DNA from 3 places in the Geodermatophilus sp. SYSU D00698 genome. Region 2 is predicted to be linked to each of the others. Evidence: predicted binding sites of a transcription regulator. Region 2 holds the regulator's gene; each other region holds the start of a gene.
What was found. The regulator LexA, encoded in region 2, represses DNA repair genes until DNA is damaged. The targets are predictions, from matches to a motif close to TCGAACANNTGTTCGA.

Region 1: the regulator LexA is predicted to act here: its motif matches at 2,368-2,383, upstream of dnaB (replicative DNA helicase).
Region 3: the regulator LexA is predicted to act here: its motif matches at 3,526-3,541, upstream of ruvC (crossover junction endodeoxyribonuclease RuvC).

The regions. Positions count from the first base shown of each region.
Region 1 is NZ_JBJGZD010000025.1:48,676-54,617, forward strand. Features, by position in the region: gene ACI8AB_RS19345 (hypothetical protein) at 1-178, shown strand, start outside; gene rpsF (30S ribosomal protein S6) at 325-612, shown strand; gene ACI8AB_RS19355 (single-stranded DNA-binding protein) at 615-1,100, shown strand; gene rpsR (30S ribosomal protein S18) at 1,203-1,439, shown strand; gene rplI (50S ribosomal protein L9) at 1,451-1,897, shown strand; gene dnaB (replicative DNA helicase) at 2,488-3,852, shown strand; gene ACI8AB_RS19375 (molybdopterin cofactor-binding domain-containing protein) at 4,071-5,942, shown strand, end outside.
Region 2 is NZ_JBJGZD010000005.1:27,485-33,426, reverse strand. Features, by position in the region: gene nrdR (transcriptional regulator NrdR) at 1-134, opposite strand, end outside; gene ACI8AB_RS06175 (hypothetical protein) at 624-1,211, opposite strand; gene ACI8AB_RS06170 (LysM peptidoglycan-binding domain-containing protein) at 1,329-1,964, opposite strand; gene lexA (transcriptional repressor LexA) at 2,202-2,981, shown strand; gene ACI8AB_RS06160 (hypothetical protein) at 3,010-4,080, opposite strand; gene ACI8AB_RS06155 (phosphatase PAP2 family protein) at 4,052-4,798, opposite strand; gene hflX (GTPase HflX) at 4,913-5,942, opposite strand, start outside.
Region 3 is NZ_JBJGZD010000015.1:74,504-80,445, reverse strand. Features, by position in the region: gene secD (protein translocase subunit SecD) at 1-637, opposite strand, end outside; gene ACI8AB_RS14870 (preprotein translocase subunit YajC) at 648-1,013, opposite strand; gene ruvB (Holliday junction branch migration DNA helicase RuvB) at 1,186-2,310, opposite strand; gene ruvA (Holliday junction branch migration protein RuvA) at 2,307-2,945, opposite strand; gene ruvC (crossover junction endodeoxyribonuclease RuvC) at 2,942-3,508, opposite strand; gene ACI8AB_RS14850 (YebC/PmpR family DNA-binding transcriptional regulator) at 3,976-4,728, opposite strand; gene ACI8AB_RS14845 (heparan-alpha-glucosaminide N-acetyltransferase domain-containing protein) at 4,817-5,938, opposite strand.

The sequences.
Region 1 (5,942 bases), on a different contig from region 2:
CGCGCTCGACGGCGGCGCGCTCGACGGCGGTGCGCTCGACGAGGAGAGCAGCACGGTGAGCGCCGACGGCGCCCCGTCCGGCCCGGCCCTGCCGCCCGCCGCGCCGGTCGCCGTCGTCGCGCTGGCCGGCAGCACGGCCGCGCTGGTCCGCACCTCCCGGGCGGTCCGCTCCCGCTGACCCCCGCGGGGGCCGGCGGCCGCGCTGGTACCCTCGGGGGGCGCGTCCCGTGTGCCGTCCGAGGCAGGCAGGGCGCGCGACGCGTGTACGACCCTCCTGCTGCAGACGTCCTGCAGCCGCCCAGACCAGAGGAGGTGGGGTTCTCCGTGCGTCACTACGAACTGATGGTCATCCTCGACCCCGACCTGGAGGAGCGCACGATCGCTCCCTCCCTCGACCGGTTCCTGACCGTCGTCACCAACTCCGGTGGCACCGTCAAGACCGAGATCTGGGGCCGGCGCCGCCTGGCCTACGAGATCAAGAAGCACGTCGAGGGCATCTACGCCGTCGTCGACATCCAGGCCGAGCCCGCCGCGGTCGCCGAGCTCGACCGTCAGCTCAACCTGAACGAGTCGGTCCTGCGGACCAAGCTGCTCCGGCCCGAGGTCCACTGACCATGGCCGGCGAGACCGTCATCACCGTCATCGGCAACCTGACCTCCGACCCGGAGCTGCGGTTCACGCCGTCGGGGGCCGCGGTCGCCAACTTCACGGTCGCCTCGACGCCGCGCACCTTCGACCGCCAGTCGCAGGAGTGGAAGGACGGCGAGGCGCTGTTCCTCCGCTGCAACGTCTGGCGGCAGGCGGCCGAGAACGTGGCCGAGTCCCTCACCCGCGGTTCGCGGGTCATCGTCTCTGGGCGCCTCAAGCAGCGCTCGTTCGAGACGAAGGAGGGCGAGAAGCGCACCGTCGTCGAGCTCGAGGTCGACGAGATCGGCCCCTCGCTGCGCTACGCCACCGCGAAGGTCACCCGGGCCTCCCGCGGTGAGGGTGGCGGCGGCGGCGGCGGTTTCGGCGGCGGCGGCGGTGGCGGCGGTTTCGGCGGCGGCGCGAGCGACCCGTGGTCGACGCCCGCCGGCCCGTCCGACGAACCGCCCTTCTGAGAAGGACCCCCTCGCGCCCACGCCTCGCTCCGCTCGGCGCGGGCCCCTGCGAGGGGGCCGGTCCATCACCTCACCACGCTCTAGCCGTACCTGGAGAACCCAGTGCCCAAGCCCCCCGTGCGCAAGCCCAAGAAGAAGGTCTGCCAGTTCTGCAAGGACAAGGCGACCTACATCGACTACAAGGACACGACGCTGCTGCGGAAGTTCATCTCCGACCGCGGCAAGATCCGTGCCCGCCGCGTGAGCGGCAACTGCAGCCAGCACCAGCGGGACGTCGCCACGGCCGTCAAGAACAGCCGTGAGATGGCCCTGCTGCCCTACACCTCGACGGCGCGCTGACCATGAGCACGATGAAGCTGATCCTGACGCAGGAGGTCACCGGTCTCGGGTCCTCCGGTGACACCGTGGAGGTCAAGGGCGGCTACGGCCGCAACTACCTCCTGCCCCGCGGCCTGGCCATCGTCGCCACCCGCGGCGCCGAGAAGCAGGTCGAGTCGCTGCGCCGGGCGCGTGCCGCCCGCGAGGTGCGGTCGCTCGAGGAGGCGCAGGCCGTGGCCGGCCGCCTCGCCGGCCTGACCGTCCGGGTGCCCGCCCGCTCCGGCGACGGCGGCCGCCTGTTCGGCCGCGTCACCACCGCCGACGTCGCCGCGGCCGTCACGGCCGCCGGTGGCCCGGAGCTGGACCGCCGCCGCATCGAGCTGCCGAGCAGCATCAAGACCACCGGCAAGCACACCGTCACCGTGCGGGTGCACCCGGAGGTCACGACGACCCTCCCCATCGAGGTCGTCGCCGGCTGAGGAGGCCGCAGCACCGCCCGCGAGGGGCGTCGGACACCGGTCCGGCGCCCCTCGCGGCGTCTCCGGGGCCGGACCGCGTCCTCCGCCGTCCCGGACCCCCCGACGGCGCGGGCGGCGCCGGACGCACCCCCGACGACGGCCGCCGGGGACGCGTCCCGGCCGGCCGCCGGGCGGCTGTGACGGCTGCGCCGGACGGGACGACGCGACACGCCCGGAGCCCCCGGCGCGCCGACTTTCTCGTGTCCACAGCCGGTGGGTGGCCGCGGCGCAGGTGACGCCCGCGGGACCGCGGCACGACGGGCCGGTGTCCTCCCCGTCTCCACATGTCGACTCCGGCTGTCCACCGACTTGTCCACAAGTTGTGCAGAACGCGGCCCACACGGGTGTTGGACGGGTCCGTCCCCGCTTCCTAACGTCGTCTCCTGCGCCGGACCTCCGCGAACTGTCGGTGGCTCCGGGTAGTGATGTCCTCGAACGCGTGTTCGAGCGGCACGCGAGGCGTCCTGGTGCTTCCCCCACCGGGCCCCGGCCGGGCGGCCGGGGTCTGTACGCGCGCGCGTGCCCCGAGAGAGGGAGGTACCCAGGTGGCGGTGGCCGACGACTTCAGCCGGCCGCAGGCGACGGCGCCGGAGTACGACCGGCAGCCGCCGCAGGACGTCGCGGCCGAGCAGTCGGTGCTGGGCGGCATGCTGATGAGCAAGGACGCCATCGCCGACGTCGTGGAGCAGTTGACCGGCAACGACTTCTACCGGCCGGCGCACCAGCTGATCTACGACTGCATCCTCGACCTGTACGGCCGGGGTGAGCCGGCCGACGCCATCACCGTCGCCGCGGAGCTCAACCGCACCGACCAGCTGTCCAAGATGGGCGGCGCGGTCTACCTGCACACGCTCATCGCCTCGACGCCGACGGCGGCCAACGCGGGCTACTACGCCCAGATCGTGGCCGAGCAGGCCACCCTGCGCCGCCTGGTCGAGGCCGGCACCCGCGTGGTGCAGCTGGGCTACGGCGCGGCCGGTGGACGGGGCGACGTCGACGACATCGTCGACCGCGCGCAGCAGGAGATCTACGAGGTCACCGAGAAGCGGATGAGCGAGGACTACTCGCGCCTCGAGGACGTCCTGCAGCCGACGATGGACGAGCTCGACGCCATCGCCTCCCGCGGCGGCACCGCCCGCGGCGTGCCCACCGGCATCCGCGACCTGGACGAGCTGACCAACGGCCTGCAGGCGGGCCAGATGGTCGTCATCGCCGCCCGGCCCGGTGTGGGCAAGTCGACGCTGGGTCTGGACATCGCGCGGTCGGCCACCGTCAAGCACCACATGCCGGCGGTCATCTTCTCGCTCGAGATGAGCAAGCACGAGATCACCATGCGTCTGCTGTCGGCCGAGGCGAAGGTGCCGCTGCACCACATGCGCGCCGGCACGCTGTCCGACGAGGACTGGTCGAAGCTGGCCCGCCGGATGGGCGAGGTGGCCGACGCCCCGCTCTACATCGACGACTCGCCCAACATGACGATGATGGAGATCCGGGCCAAGGCGCGGCGGCTCAAGCAGCGCAACGACCTCAAGCTCGTGGTCATCGACTACCTCCAGCTCATGACGTCGGGCAAGCGCGTCGAGAGCCGCCAGCAGGAGGTCTCGGAGTTCTCCCGGGCGCTGAAGCTGCTGGCGAAGGAGCTCGAGGTCCCGGTCATCGCGATGTCGCAGCTCAACCGCGGGTCCGAGCAGCGTCAGGACAAGAAGCCGATGCTGTCGGACCTCCGTGAGTCCGGCTCGATCGAGCAGGACGCCGACATGGTCATGATGATCCACCGCGAGGACATGTACGAGAAGGAGAGCCCGCGGGCCGGCGAGGCCGACATCATGCTGGTCAAGCACCGCAACGGCCCGACGGCCAACGTCACCGTCGCCTTCCAGGGCCACTACAGCCGCTTCGTCGACATGGCGAACTGACCGGCCGCACCGACGCGCAGGAGGGCCCGGGACCGTCGTGGTCCCGGGCCCTCCGTGCGTCCGCGGTGTTCCACGTGGATCACCGGGTGCGACGTTGCAACGACGCACCGTCGCACTGCAACGTCGTGACCCGGGTTGCACCCGCTCGTTGGTCCGGGCCGAACACCGCCGAGCCCGGCCGTGTCCTCGACCGACCGAACCCGTCGAGAGGCCCACGCGTGACAACCCTGCCCGAGCACCCCCGCACCGACGAACCCCCGCCCGCGCACAGCCGCCGCCGTTTCCTCACCTACCTCGTCGCCGCGCCGACGCTCGCCGTCGCGGCGCAGGTCGTCGCCGACGTGGCCGGCCCGGCGACCGCGCAGGCGCTGCCGTCGCTGCCCGCGCCGGCCGAGCTCCTCGACCTCGGCGACGTGCTGATCCTCGCCGGGAAGCCCACCGAGGACCTCGTCGTCGTCACCGTCGACGAGCGGGGCCGGGTCGGGCTGGCCCTCCCCCGCGCCGAGGTCGGCCAGGGCATCACCACCGCCGTCGCCATGCTGCTGGCCGACGAGCTCGACGTGCCGCTCGACCGCGTCGACGTCACCCTCGCCGACGCCCGCCCCGAGCTGGTGTTCAACCAGCTCACCGGCGGCTCCAACACCATGCGCAGCGTCTACGGCCCGGTCCGGCGGGCGGCCGCGGTGGCCCGCGCCCGGCTGCTGGCCGCCGCGGCCCTGCGCTGGGGCACCACGCCCGGCTCGCTCACCGTCGTCGACGGCGTGGTCAGCGGCCCCGGCGGGCGGACCGCCACCTACGGCGAGCTGTCCGCCGTCGCGGCCGACCGGACGCTGACCGTCGCGCCCGCCGCCCTCAAGCCCGCCTCCGCGCAGCGGGTCGTCGGCACGCCCACCAGCCGCACAGACGCCCGCGCGATGGTGACCGGGCAGCAGCGCTACACCCTCGACCTCGACGTCGTCCCCGGCGCGCTGCCGACCATGCTGCGCCGCCCGCCGACGATCAACGGCGCCGTCCGGTCGCTGGACAACGAGGCGGAGGTCCGGGCCATGCCGGGCGTCGTCGACGTCGCCGTGGTGCCCACCGGCGTCGCCGTTCTCGCCGAGACCTTCGGCCAGGCCCGCGACGCCGTCGCGGCCGTGCGCGCCACCTGGGGGCCGGGCACCGTCGACGGCGAGGACGACGAGTCGATCCGGCGGAAGCTGCGCGCGGTGACGCCCCCACCGGCGCCCGGCCTGCTGGTGCGGACGGTGGACGCGGAGTTCGACTTCGCCTTCGTCAGCCACGCGCCGCTGGAGCCCAACTGCGCCATCGCGCACGTGACCGCGGACCGCGCCGAGATCTGGTCGCCGCTGAAGTCGCCGATCGTCGCCCAGGAGACCATCGCCGCCGAGCTCGGCCTGCCGGTGTCCCGGGTGACCGTGCACGTCGTCCAGGGCGGCGGCTCGTTCGGCCGGCGCCTGTTCTCCGACGCCGCGCTCGAGGCCGCCCGGGTCAGCAAGGCCACCGGCCGGCCGGTCAAGCTGCTGTGGTCGCGGATCGACGACATGCGCCACGGTCGCGCCCGCGCCGCCAGCCACCACCGCATCCGGGCCACGCACGCCGCCGGGGACGTGCTCACCTTCGAACACCGGGTGGCCAGCGTGGAGACCGACTTCGGGCACGGCCTCGGCGAGATCCTCACGTCGGTGGCGGCGAGCCTGCCGGTGGGCGGGAACGCCTCGTTCGCGCAGACGGTCTTCCTCACCACCGTGCACTCGCCGTACCACTTCGGCGTCACCACGCAGACGCTGGCCGAGGTGCCGCTGCGGATGCACACCGGCAGCTGGCGCTCGGTGTACTCGGCCAACACCCGCGGGGCCGAGGAGGTCGTCGTCGACGAGCTCGCCGCCGCCACCGGCCGCGACCCGGCCGAGTTCCGCCGCCGCTTCCTCAAGGAGGACCGCTACCGCACCGTCCTGGACACGGTGGTCCACGAGGGGCAGTGGGGACGGCGGATGCCGCGCGGCCGCGCCCAGGGCCTCGGCTTCCACGCCGAGTACAAGGGCTGCACGGCCTGTCTGGTCGAGATCGACGCGCGCGACCCGCAGCGC
Region 2 (5,942 bases):
ACCGCCTCCTCGACGGTGGTGAACCGGCGGCCGCAGGCCGGGCACGAGCGGCGGCGACGGGTGGTGGCCCCCTCGTCGGCCTCGCGCGAGTCGATCACGCGGCTGTCGGGGTTGTGGCAGAACGGGCAGCGCACTGCGGTTCACCTCCCTCCGCGGAAGACCCGCCCGGACCGGGGACCCCGGCTCGGGCGGCTCGTGCCGGCGGGCTCGTCCGGTCCTGCCGGACCCGCCCGCCTGCGTCTGTCTGTGGACCCCTCTGGGGACATCCGGTGGACACCCCGTGGAGGTCCTGAGGACGGCCTGTGGAGGACTTCCATCGGTGCAACTACTAGATGTAGGGGGACAGTAGGCCGCGCTCCACTACATCTGCAAGACGAGAACCCGCGTGTCTCTTCCACCGAGATCCGGCCGTGACCCCGTGGTGACCAGGCGCGAGCAGGGACCCCTCCCGTCACACGACACGCCGGGGTACCGCGCGTGTCGGCGCGCGGGAGGGGTCGTGCGGGTGTACCCGGCCGCAGCCGGCAGGACGCGGGCGGGCACCCGGAGGGCGCGCAGGCGCCTCCCGGGGACGCCGGTGGAGGTGTGCGGAGGGGCCGCCGGGGACACGCCCCGGCGACGGGTCAGGCGGTGGGGCGGACGGCGGGACGACCGCCGCGGGGGTGGGGCACCAGGTCACCGAGCCGGATCGGGCGGGTCAGCATGTCCGGCTCGTCGGCGACCGCACCGCCGGCCGGGGCCGGGCAGGTGACGACCGGCATCTCGGCGGTCGCCGCGCGGTGCCGGCCCGAACCGCCGGGCGCGCGGTGCCGGCCCACGGCGGACGGGGCGACGGCGGGCTGCTCGGCGGTGACGTCGCCACCGTGCCGGCGGACGCCCCGGCGCGCGGGGCGCGCCCCCGGGACGACGGCGCGCGGGCCGACGGCCGGCATCACGACCGTCCCCGCCGCGTCGGCGGCACCGTCCGCGCGGCCGGACGCCAGCGTCAGGTGCCGCTCGGGCAGCCGGACGGCGACCAGGTCCACCCAGGCCTCCTGCTCCCCCACGGCCACTCCGGCGTCGCGCAGCCGGACCCGGGCCTCGCAGCCGCCGGTCGCGTCGTGCCGCCAGCCGAGCATGGCGCCCGGCACCCAGGCGCCGTCCACGAGGACCTCGACGTCCTGCGGGGAGCGGAAGGTCACCGCTGCGCTGCTGTTCACGGCTGCTGACACGCTCCTGACCGTAAGTGTCCTGATGACTCCGGACCGTCAACGACCGGGCCCGGAGGGTTGACGAAGTCACCGGCGCGCTCTCGTCACTTCTCGTGACGACGACGCCGGGCGGAGCGCCTACGGCAGGCGCAGCACCTGCCCGGGGACGACGACCGCCCCCTCCAGGTCGTTGAGCGCCTGGATCGCGTCGACCACCGCGCGCACGTCCTGGCCGGCGCCGGCGACCTCCGCGGCGATCGACCACACCGTGTCACCGCTCTCGACCACGACACTGCTCTCGCCGGCCAGGCGCAGGCCGTCGTCGGGAGCGAGGAATCCGCGGCCGAGGGCGGCGCCGCCGACGCCGGCGGCGAGGACCAGCACGGTGACCAGGCGGCGCCCGCGGCGGGTCAGCCGCACCGGCGCCGGGGCCGGTGCGCACCGCGCGCGGACGGCGGCCCGGGCGGGCTCCGAGCGCACCGGCCGCCCGCTCGGGCGGGCCGGGTCGCGGCGGGTGCGCGGCCCCTCGGCGGCCGGGCCGGCGGTGCGCGCGGGAGCCGCGGCGGGACGGTCGGGCACCGGCCGCAGGTGCCCGGTGACGCGGGGACCGGAGCCCGGCAGGGCGGCGCGCTGCGCCGGCCGGCCGGCGCCACCCGGGGAGGCGGACCGGCGTGCGCCGGCGGACGCGGTCGCGACCTCCCCGCGGAGCGGCGGCCGCCACGGGACCCGGACCGCCGCGTCGAACTCGAGCACTGCCTGCCGCACGCTGCCCATGACCGCTCCTCCTGATCGGGTCGAACGCTTCGAACGCGTGTTCGATCGAACGTCTGTCCGGATGTCTACCGCACGGGTCCGACGAGTGCGAGAGCGGCGCGGCGTGTCCTTCGAACACACGTTTGAACCTGCGGCGCCGGCGCGCTACGGTCCGTGCGGGCGTACCGCCCGCCGACCGGCCCCCGGGCCGGGAGGGCGACGGACGGGCCGCGGGGACGCGGCCGGCGAGGAGGAGACGTGGCGGGCACGAGCGGGACCGGCCAGGGCACCCGGGGCGGCGGCACGGCGACCCGCCGTCCGGCCGCGGAGCGCGGCGCCGGCACGGACGGCACGGGCGCCGTGCGCACCTTCCCCGACCGCGGGGAGGCCGGTGACGGCCTGACCCAGCGCCAGCGCCGGGTCCTCGAGGTCATCCGCGACTCGATCGAGCGGCGGGGCTACCCGCCCTCGGTCCGCGAGATCGGCGAGGCGGTCGGCCTGTCGTCGGCGTCGTCGGTCGCCCACCAGCTGTCGGTGCTGCAGAAGAAGGGCTGGCTGCGGCGCGACCCCAACCGGCCCCGCGCGCTCGACGTGCGGCTGCCCGGCGAGACCGCGGGCGAGGCCGCCCCGGCGGCACCCGCCGCGGCCGCCGACGGCTCGGCCGCCCCGACCTACGTGCCGCTGGTCGGGCGGATCGCGGCCGGTGGCCCGGTGCTCGCCGAGCAGGCCGTCGAGGACGTCTTCCCGCTGCCCCGCGAGCTCGTCGGCGAGGGCACGCTGTTCATGCTGCGCGTCGCCGGCGACTCGATGGTCGACGCGGCCATCTGCGACGGCGACTGGGTGGTCGTCCGCCAGCAGCCCACCGCCGAGAACGGCGAGATCGTCGCCGCGATGCTCGACGGCGAGGCCACCGTGAAGACCTACAAGCGCCGCGACGGGCACGTCTGGCTGCTGCCGCACAACCCGGCCTACGAGCCGATCCCCGGCGACGAGGCCACCATCCTCGGCCGCGTCGTCACGGTCCTGCGGCGGGTCTGAGCCGCAGGTCCCCCGCCGGCGCCGGAGCTCAGGCGCCGGCGGGCGGACCACCGGACCGGCGGCGGCGCAGTCGCCCGCCGATCCACACCAGCGCGGTCGCGACGACGGCGGCGGCCACGCCCGCGGTCACCGGCGAGAGGCCCGCGGGGTCCCCCCCGAGCAGCGCCGACGGCGAGGTGTCGGCGGCGTCGGACCCTGCCGGCGCGGGCGGCGCGGACCCCGCCGGGACCGGTACCGCGGTGACGTCCCCGGGCACGCCCTCGCCCGCCAGCAGCAGCGCGCGGCCGTCCGCGGTGAACGACACCGCCTCCCCCTGCGGCGCCTCGGGCAGCGCGATCCGCACCGGCTCGCCGGCCAGCGCCCCCGGGACGTCGGCACCGGTCAGCGGCCAGACGTAGGCGTCGGTGTACGTGCGCAGCGCGATGCGGCTGCCGTCGCGGGCGACCGCCCCGCCGGTGACCAGCAGCTGACCGGCCCGGCCCACGGGACCGCCCGGCGTGCCGGTGAGCGTGAACGCGACCGTGCCGACGTCGGCCAGCGCGACCGTGCCGCCGTCGACCAGCGGAGCGGCGGGCCGGTAGACGTGGCTGGCCCCGAGCACCTCCTTGGTCACCACGTACGGGGTGCCGTCGGGGGCCAGCAGCAGCGCCTCGGCGTCGTGCGGGCCGTCGGGATAGGTCAGCCGGTACAGCGCCGTCCCGCCGTCGGGGCGCAGCGCGACGAGCGCGACCGTCGTCCGGACCGTGGTGTTGTCGCCGGTGTCGGCCAGCCACACGGTGCCGTCGGGACCGACGCCGAGGTCCTCGGGGTCGTAGGGGTCCACCGGCGCGGTGGTCACGTCGACCACCTGGCACGCGTCGTCGAGCACGTACACGGCCACCTGGTCCCCGCCGTCGACCACGGCGAGCATCCGGTCGCCGACGTCGACGAGGCCGGAGAGCTCAGCCAGCCGCAGGTCGGTCACCTGGCAGCGGACCGACGGGGCGGCCGGCTCCTCGGCGCCGGCCGGGGCCGCCGGGAGGGCGAGCAGGCCCGCGGTCAGCAGGACGGCCGGTGCCCGCCGGGCGGCGCTACGCGGACGGGCGGCCGGCTCGGGCACTCGCCCAGCGTGACAGCACCAGCGCGTCCAGTGCGTGGACCACGCCCAGCAGCAGCAGCCCGACGGCCGCGCCCACCACGGCGTCGGTGACCCAGTGGAAGTCCAGCGAGACCATCGCGATCCCGGTGGCCACCGGCCCGACGACGGCCAGCCACCACAGCGTGCGCTGCACCCGCGGCCCGAGCCCGTACTCGACCGCCTGCCAGCGCGCCACGCCCCACATGAGCACCGCGTTGGCCACGTGCCCGGAGGGGTAGCTGGCGCCGTCGCGGTGGAAGAAGGAGCCGGGATAGGCGGGCGCGGTGCGGCCGGTGCCGAACTTGAACGCGTAGACGACGACGGTGAGCAGCGCCAGCGCCGTGACCACCCGCACCAGCGGCAGCAGCGTCCGTTCCCGCAGGCACAGCCAGCCGACCAGGGCGGCGAGCACGATGAGGATCGTCCCGCGGCCGCCGATCTGGGTGACCGCCCAGACCGGCCAGTAGGCCGGGGAGTTCCGCAGGTCCCAGGCGCTGACCACCTCGGAGACCTCGAGGTCCAGCCGCTCGAGCACCCCGCGGCTGAGCAGGTCGACGGTCACCCCGACGGTGACCGCGAACGCGACGACCAGCAGCCACCACGGCGGGCGCCCGGCACGCACCACGGCGGGCGGCCGGGCGGTCCGCTCCGGGCGCCCGGCCGGCGCGCCGGGAGTGCGCCGCACCACGCCGCTGGTCACCGGATCACGGTACCGGGCCGTGACCCGTCCGTGACCTCGGCGGGCCGGAACGGCGAGCCGCCCGGGCACCCGGCGCGGAGCCGGGCACCCGGGCGGCCCTGGGTGCAGTGGCGGTCAGCCGACCGGGACGGCGAACCGCTCGAGCGCGGCGGCCAGCCCGCCGTCGACGCGGGCGGTCAGCCGGGTGCCGGCGGCCTCGTGCTCCTCGCTGAGCACCTCGCCGTCGCGGTGCACGCGGGCGACCAGGTCGCCGCGGTCGTAGGGCACGAGCACCTCGACCTCGACGTCCGGGTGCGGCAGCCGGGCGGCCACGACCTCGCGCAGCTGCTCGAGGCCCTCACCGGTGCGCGCGGAGACCCAGACGGCACCGGGCAGCGCCCGGCGCAGGGTCAGCACGTCGTCCTCGGTCATGGCGTCGACCTTGTTGACGACGATCAGCTCGGGCACCGCCGCGGCGTCGATCTCCCGCAGCACCACGTGCACCGCGTCGATCTGGCCGAGCGGGTCGGGGTCGGAGCCGTCGACGACGTGCAGCAGCAGGTCGGCGCCGGCCACCTCCTCCAGCGTGGAGCGGAAGGCGTCGACGAGCTGGTGCGGCAGGTGCCGCACGAAGCCGACGGTGTCGGTGAGCGTGAACTCGCGGCCGTCGGGCGTCATGGCGCGGCGCACCGTCGGGTCGAGCGTGGCGAACAGCGCGTTCTCCACGAGCACGCCCGCGCCGGTCAGCCGGTTGAGCAGGCTGGACTTGCCGGCGTTGGTGTACCCGGCGATCGCCACGCTCGGGACGGCGTTGCGGCTGCGGGACTGCCGCTGGGTGACCCGGGCGGTGGCCATGCCGGTGATCTCCCGGCGCAGCCTGCTCATCCGGGACCGGATCCGCCGCCGGTCGGTCTCGATCTTGGTCTCACCGGGGCCGCGGGTACCGATGCCGCCACCGCCGGCGACACGCCCACCGGCCTGCCGGGACATCGACTCACCCCACCCGCGCAGGCGCGGCAGCATGTACTGCATCTGCGCCAGCTCGACCTGGGCCTTGCCCTCCCGGCTGGTGGCGTGCTGGGCGAAGATGTCGAGGATCAGCGCGGTCCGGTCGACCACCTTGACCTTGAGGATCTTCTCCAGCGCGTTGAGCTGGCCGGGGGTC
Region 3 (5,942 bases), on a different contig from region 2:
GCGTCGCGTACTGCGCCGCGGCCTCCTCCTGGGTCACCGCGGGCCGGTCCGGGTCGAGCGCGGGGTCGCTCACCGCGCCGTCGCTCGGGGTGGCGGAGTCCGTCGTCGCGGCGTCGGTCGGGGTGGCGGCGTCGGTCGGCGCCGCGCTGTCGGTGGGCGCCGCGGAGTCCGTCGGCGTGGCGCCGTCGGTCGGCGTGGCGCCGTCGGTCGGCGTGGCGGAGTCGCTCGGCGTCGCGCCGTCGGTGCTCTCGGCGGGCGCGGCCGCCTCGGGGCCGGTGACCACCGGGCGGAAGCGCAGCTGGGCGGTCTGGCCGAGCTCGCGGGCCTGCTCGCCGTCGTCGCCGGGCACCGAGATGACGATGTTGGCGTCGCCCTCGGTGACCACCTCGGCCTCGGCGACGCCGAGGCCGTTGACCCGCTGCTCGATGATCTGGCGGGCGAGCTCGAGGTCCTCGGGTGCCGGCGCCTGCCCGTCGGGCGTGCGCGCGGTCAGCGTGACCGTGGTCCCGCCGCGGAGGTCCAGGCCGAGCTGGGGGGTGCGGTCGGAGCCGGTGAGGAAGATCAGGCCGTACATGACGGCCACGATCAGGACCAGCGCACCGAAGTAGCGGCGTGCCGGCAGGGCGCGGTTGGCCACGGGTCCTCCGTCAGAGGGTCTTGCCGGTGGAGCCGTCGCCCGGCCGGTCGTCCCGGGGCGTGGTCTCGTCCGGGGCGGGCTCGACCACGGTCTCCCCCGACACCACCGGGCCGGGCACCTCGCCGGCCACCGGGCGGACCTGGAGGACCGCCTGCCGGGCGTAGGTCACGACGACGCCCGGGGCGATCTGGACCTGGATGGTGGCCGGGTCGTCGAGACCGGCCACCGTGCCGTACACGCCGCCGGCCATGGTGACCGGCACGCCGATCGCCAGCGCCGACTGGGTCTGGGTCTGCTGGCGCTTGCGGGCCCGCGCGGGGAGCACGACCAGCGCCACGAACGCCAGGACGAGCAGGAGCAGGGGGAACAGTTCCACGACGGGAGTGCCTCTCTACCGCGCCGGCTGCACGCGGTCGGTGCGGCCCGGGTCGGGACCGCTCGGGTACGTCGGTCGTGGCGCGCGGGGCACCGTCCGCGCCGACACGGGATCGCACGGCCGGGACCGGTCGGCCCGGGGAGGGCCGAGTTGCGCGCCAGCGCCGATGAGTCTAGGCGTCGAAGAGCGGTTCCGACGACGCGCCCGGGTCACGCGGGACGGCTGTGACACCCCCGAGGGGGATGCCGCCGCGCGGCACCGGGTGGCCGAGGTGCCGCCAGGCCGCCTCGGTGGCCACCCGCCCGCGGGGGGTGCGGGCGAGCAGGCCGGCGCGGACGAGGAAGGGCTCGCACACCTCCTCGACGGTGGTGGGCTCCTCCCCCACCGCGACCGCCAGCGTGGAGACGCCGACCGGGCCGCCGGAGAAGCGCACGACCAGCGCCTCGAGCACCGCCCGGTCCAGCCGGTCCAGCCCCAGGTCGTCGACGTCGTAGAGCGCCAGCGCGGCCTGCGCCACGGCACGGGTGACCCGGCCGTCGGCCTCGACCTCGGCGTAGTCGCGCACCCGGCGCAGCAGCCGGTTGGCGATGCGCGGCGTCCCGCGGGAGCGGCCGGCGATCTCGGCCGAGCCGTCGTCGGTGAGCTCGACGCCGAGCAGGTCGGCGCTGCGGGCGAGCACCTGCTGCAGCTCGGCCGGCTCGTAGAACTCCATCTGCCCGACGAAGCCGAACCGGTCGCGCAGCGGCCCGGTCAGCAGCCCGGCGCGGGTGGTGGCGCCGACCAGGGTGAACGGGTTGATCTCCAGCGGGATCGCGGTGGCGCCGGGCCCCTTGCCGACGACGACGTCGACCCGGAAGTCCTCCATTGCCATGTACAGCAGTTCCTCGGCGGGCCGCGCGATGCGGTGGATCTCGTCGATGAACAGCACGTCGCCGGGGCCGAGGTTGGACAGCATCGCGGCGAGGTCGCCGGAGCGCTCGATCGCCGGGCCGCTGGTGATCTTGACCGAGGTGCCGAGCTCCGAGCCGATGATCAGCGCGAGGCTGGTCTTGCCGAGCCCGGGCGGGCCGGACAGCAGCACGTGGTCCGGCGGGCGGCCCCGGCGCTTGGCGCCCTCGAGGACCAGCGCGAGCTGGCGGGCGACCTTGGGCTGGCCGATGAAGTCGGTGAGCGAGTGCGGCCGCAGCGCGGACTCGACCACCCGCTCCTCGTCCCCGGCCTGCGGGGAGACGGCGAAGTCGCGGCTGATGCCGGATTCCACCTCGCCGGTCAGCGACCGGTCGAACGGGGCGCTCACGACCGGCCCAGCAGCTGCAGCGCCTGGCGCAGCAGCAGCGCGACGTCGACCCGGCCGGTGCCGGTGAGCTGCTCGTCGGCGACCGGGGCGAGGGCGGTGAGCGCGGTCTCGGCCTCCTTGGTGGACCAGCCGAGCCCGACCAGGGCCGAGGACAGCTGGTCGCGCCAGGGTGCCACCGGGGTGACCGGCGCGAGGCCGGCCGGGGCGGGGCCGTCCAGCTGGGTGTCGGTGGTGGTGGCGCCGAGCCGGTCGCGCAGCTCGAGGATCAGCCGCTCGGCGCCCTTCTTGCCGATGCCGGGCACCTGCATGAGCGCCTTGACGTCGGCCGTGGACACCGCGCGCCGGACCTCGCGCGGCGGGTGGATGGCCAGCACCGCCTGCGCCAGCCGCGGGCCGACGCCGTTGGCGGTCTGCAGCAGCTCGAACAGCTGCCGCTCGTCGTCGTCGGCGAAGCCGTAGAGGGTGAGGGAGTCCTCGCGCACGACCAGGCTGGTGGCCAGGCGGGCGTCCTCCCCCACCGCGAGCCGGGCGATGGTGCCGGGCGTGCACTGCACGGCCAGGCCGATGCCGCCGACCTCGACGACCGCGCCCTCGGGGCCGACCGCGGCGACCCGGCCGCTCACCGAGGCGATCACCGGGACACCCCCCGCCAGCGTGGCAGCGTCCGCTGCACCACCGGCGCGCCGATGCCGCCGGCGATCGCCGCGACCCGCAGCCGGTCCTGGGCCGGGCCGCGCCACACGTGGCAGACCGCCAGCGCCAGCGCGTCGGCGGCGTCGGCCGGCTTGGGGGCCGACGTCAGCCCCAGCACCCGGGTGACCATGAGGGTGACCTGCTCCTTGTCCGCGCGGCCGTTGCCGGAGATGGCCGCCTTGACCTCGCTGGGCGTGTGCCAGGCGACCGGCCGGTCGGCCTGCGCCGCGGCCAGCGCCGCGACCCCGGCCGCCTGCGCGGTCCCGGTGGCGGTGCCCTTGTTGTTCTGGGTGAACACCCGCTCGATGGCCACGACGTCGGGCCGGTGCTCGCGCAGCAGCGCGGTGACCTGCGTGTGCAGCTCCAGCAGCCGCAGCTCCAGGTCCAGGTCCGCGGAGCTGCGGATCACGCCGACGCCCACGGCGGCCGGGCGCGCGCCGGGACGGCCGTCGACCACACCCCAGCCGCACCGGGTCAGCCCCGGGTCGATGCCGAGCACCCGCATGCCCGCTCCCCCTCTCACCGAACGCGTGTTCGACCGCAACCGTAACCGTCCCCGACGACGGCCCCGGGACGCAACACGCGGCACGGTCCGGGGAGCGACACGCGGGCGCTCAGCCGACCCCGGCGGCCACCAGCGGCGCCGCGCCCGGGTCCGGCCACCCGGGCGGAGCCGCCGGTGTCGACGTCCAGCGGCAGGGCGGCGGGCGGGCTCCGGCGCGGCGGTCCCCGCGGCACCGGGCCCACCGGCGCGCGGCGCCCCACCGGGTCGCGGTCGGCCGGCACGGCCGGGACCGCCGGCGGGCGGACCGTCGCCGCGGCGCCGGGGGGGTGGGCGGCGCGACCCCGCCGAGCCCACCCGCGTCCGCCGGGCGCCCCGGGAGGCGGCGCGTCACCCCGTGCCGGGGCCGGCGGACCGGATCGGGCCGCTGCCGGTGTGGTGTCCGGGGCGGCCGGTGCGCCGGTGGCGCCTCAGCCGACCTTCTCGAGCACCTCGTCGGAGACGTCGTAGTTGGCGTAGACGTTCTGGACGTCGTCGAGGTCCTCGAGCGCGTCGATGAGGCGGAACACCTTGCCGGCGCCCTCCTCGTCGAGCTCGACGGTGACGCTGGGCACGAACCCGGCCTCGGCCGAGTCGTAGTCGATGCCGGCGTCCTGCAGCGCGGTGCGGACGGCGACCAGGTCACCGGGCTCGCAGACGACCTCGAAGGTGTCGCCGAGGTCACGGACCTCCTCGGCGCCGGCGTCGAGGACCGCCACGAGGACGGTGTCCTCGTCGACGCCCTCGGCCTGCGGGACGACGATGACGCCCTTGCGCGTGAACAGGTAGGACACCGAGCCGGGATCGGCCATCGAGCCGCCGTTGCGGGTCATCGCGGTGCGCACCTCGGAGGCCGACCGGTTGCGGTTGTCGGTGAGGCACTCGACGAGCACGGCGACGCCGCCGGAGGCGTAGCCCTCGTAGGTGATCGACTGGTACTCGACGCCACCGGCCTCGGCGCCCGAGCCGCGCTTGACCGCGCGGTCGATGTTGTCGTTGGGGACCGAGGACTTCTTCGCCTTCTGGATGGCGTCGTAGAGCGTCGGGTTGCCCGCCGGGTCACCGCCACCGGTCCGGGCGGCGACCTCGATGTTCTTGATCAGCTTGGCGAACAGCTTGCCGCGCTTGGCGTCGATCGCGGCCTTCTTGTGCTTGGTGGTCGCCCACTTGGAATGGCCGCTCACGACTGTCCTCCCTCGTCCCGGCGCCCGGCACCGGCGCCCGGACGCACCGGTCGATCCTACCGGCGGCGCGCCGGTGCCCGTTCCCACCTCAGAAGCCGGCCGCCCGCCGCGAGCTCCAGGCGAGCAACCCCTCCAGCGGTCCGCGACCCAGCCGGGAGCGCCACGCCGACGCCAGCAGCAGGGCGGTCAGGCTGAAGCGCGCCCACAGCCCCCAGTCCTGCCCGTGCTCGACGTCGAGTACGGCGATGGCGACGATCTGGGCGGTGTAGACCGACAGCGCCAGCGCACCCACCGAGACGACCGGGTGGGTCAGCCGCGGCAGCAGGTCGGCGACGACCAGGCACACCCCGAGGACCGCGACGGCGACCCCGCCGGACCCGACCACCTCGAACGGCGTGCTGCTGTGCGGCTCGGCGCCGGCGAACCAGGCCGGGTCCCAGCCGCCGGCGGCGCCGAAGCCCTCCTCGATCCCGGCCGGCCGCTCCCCCGGCGCGAACGCCCGGGTGGTCAGCCGGCCGCCGAGGTAGCCGAGCACCGCCGTGACCGCCCCGCCGGCGACCAGGCCCGCGCGCACCCGGGCGGCGCCGAGGTCCAGCCGCCCCACCGCGAGCCCCACGAGCACGAAGGCGAGCCACACCGCCGCCGGGTAGTGGCCGGTGAACAGCAGGAAGGCGAACGCGCCGTCCTCCTCGCCCTGCCCGGTGGCGTACCGCCCGGCCGCGAGCGTGAGCGGCGGCCCGGCCAGGGCGACGACGGCCGCGGCGGCCAGCAGCCGCGCCGGGGACCAGCGCAGGAACGGCAGCGCGAGCACGAACAGGACCGCGTAGACGCCGAGGATGATCGCGACGAAGGTGTCCAGCAGCTCCAGGACGCCGCCGATGGCGAACACCCAGGCGGCGCGGACGAGGACCCGGGTCCGGGCCCGCGCGAGCTCCTCGTCCGCGGGCGGGGTGCGTCCCCCGGACAGCAGCGCGATGGACACCCCGGCCAGCGTGGCGAACAGGATCGACGAGCGACCGTCGACCACCGCGCGCCAGGTGGCCGGGTCCCAGCCGAGGTCGCCGGTGTCGCCGAGGTGCGCGCCGAACATGCCGAGGACGGCGAGCCCGCGGGCGAGGTCGACACCGCGCAGCCGCCGGCCCGCCGGCCGCTCCCGCTCCGGGCCCGCGGCGGGACGCGCGTCCCCGGCCTCGTCCTGCCCCGTGGTCATGCGG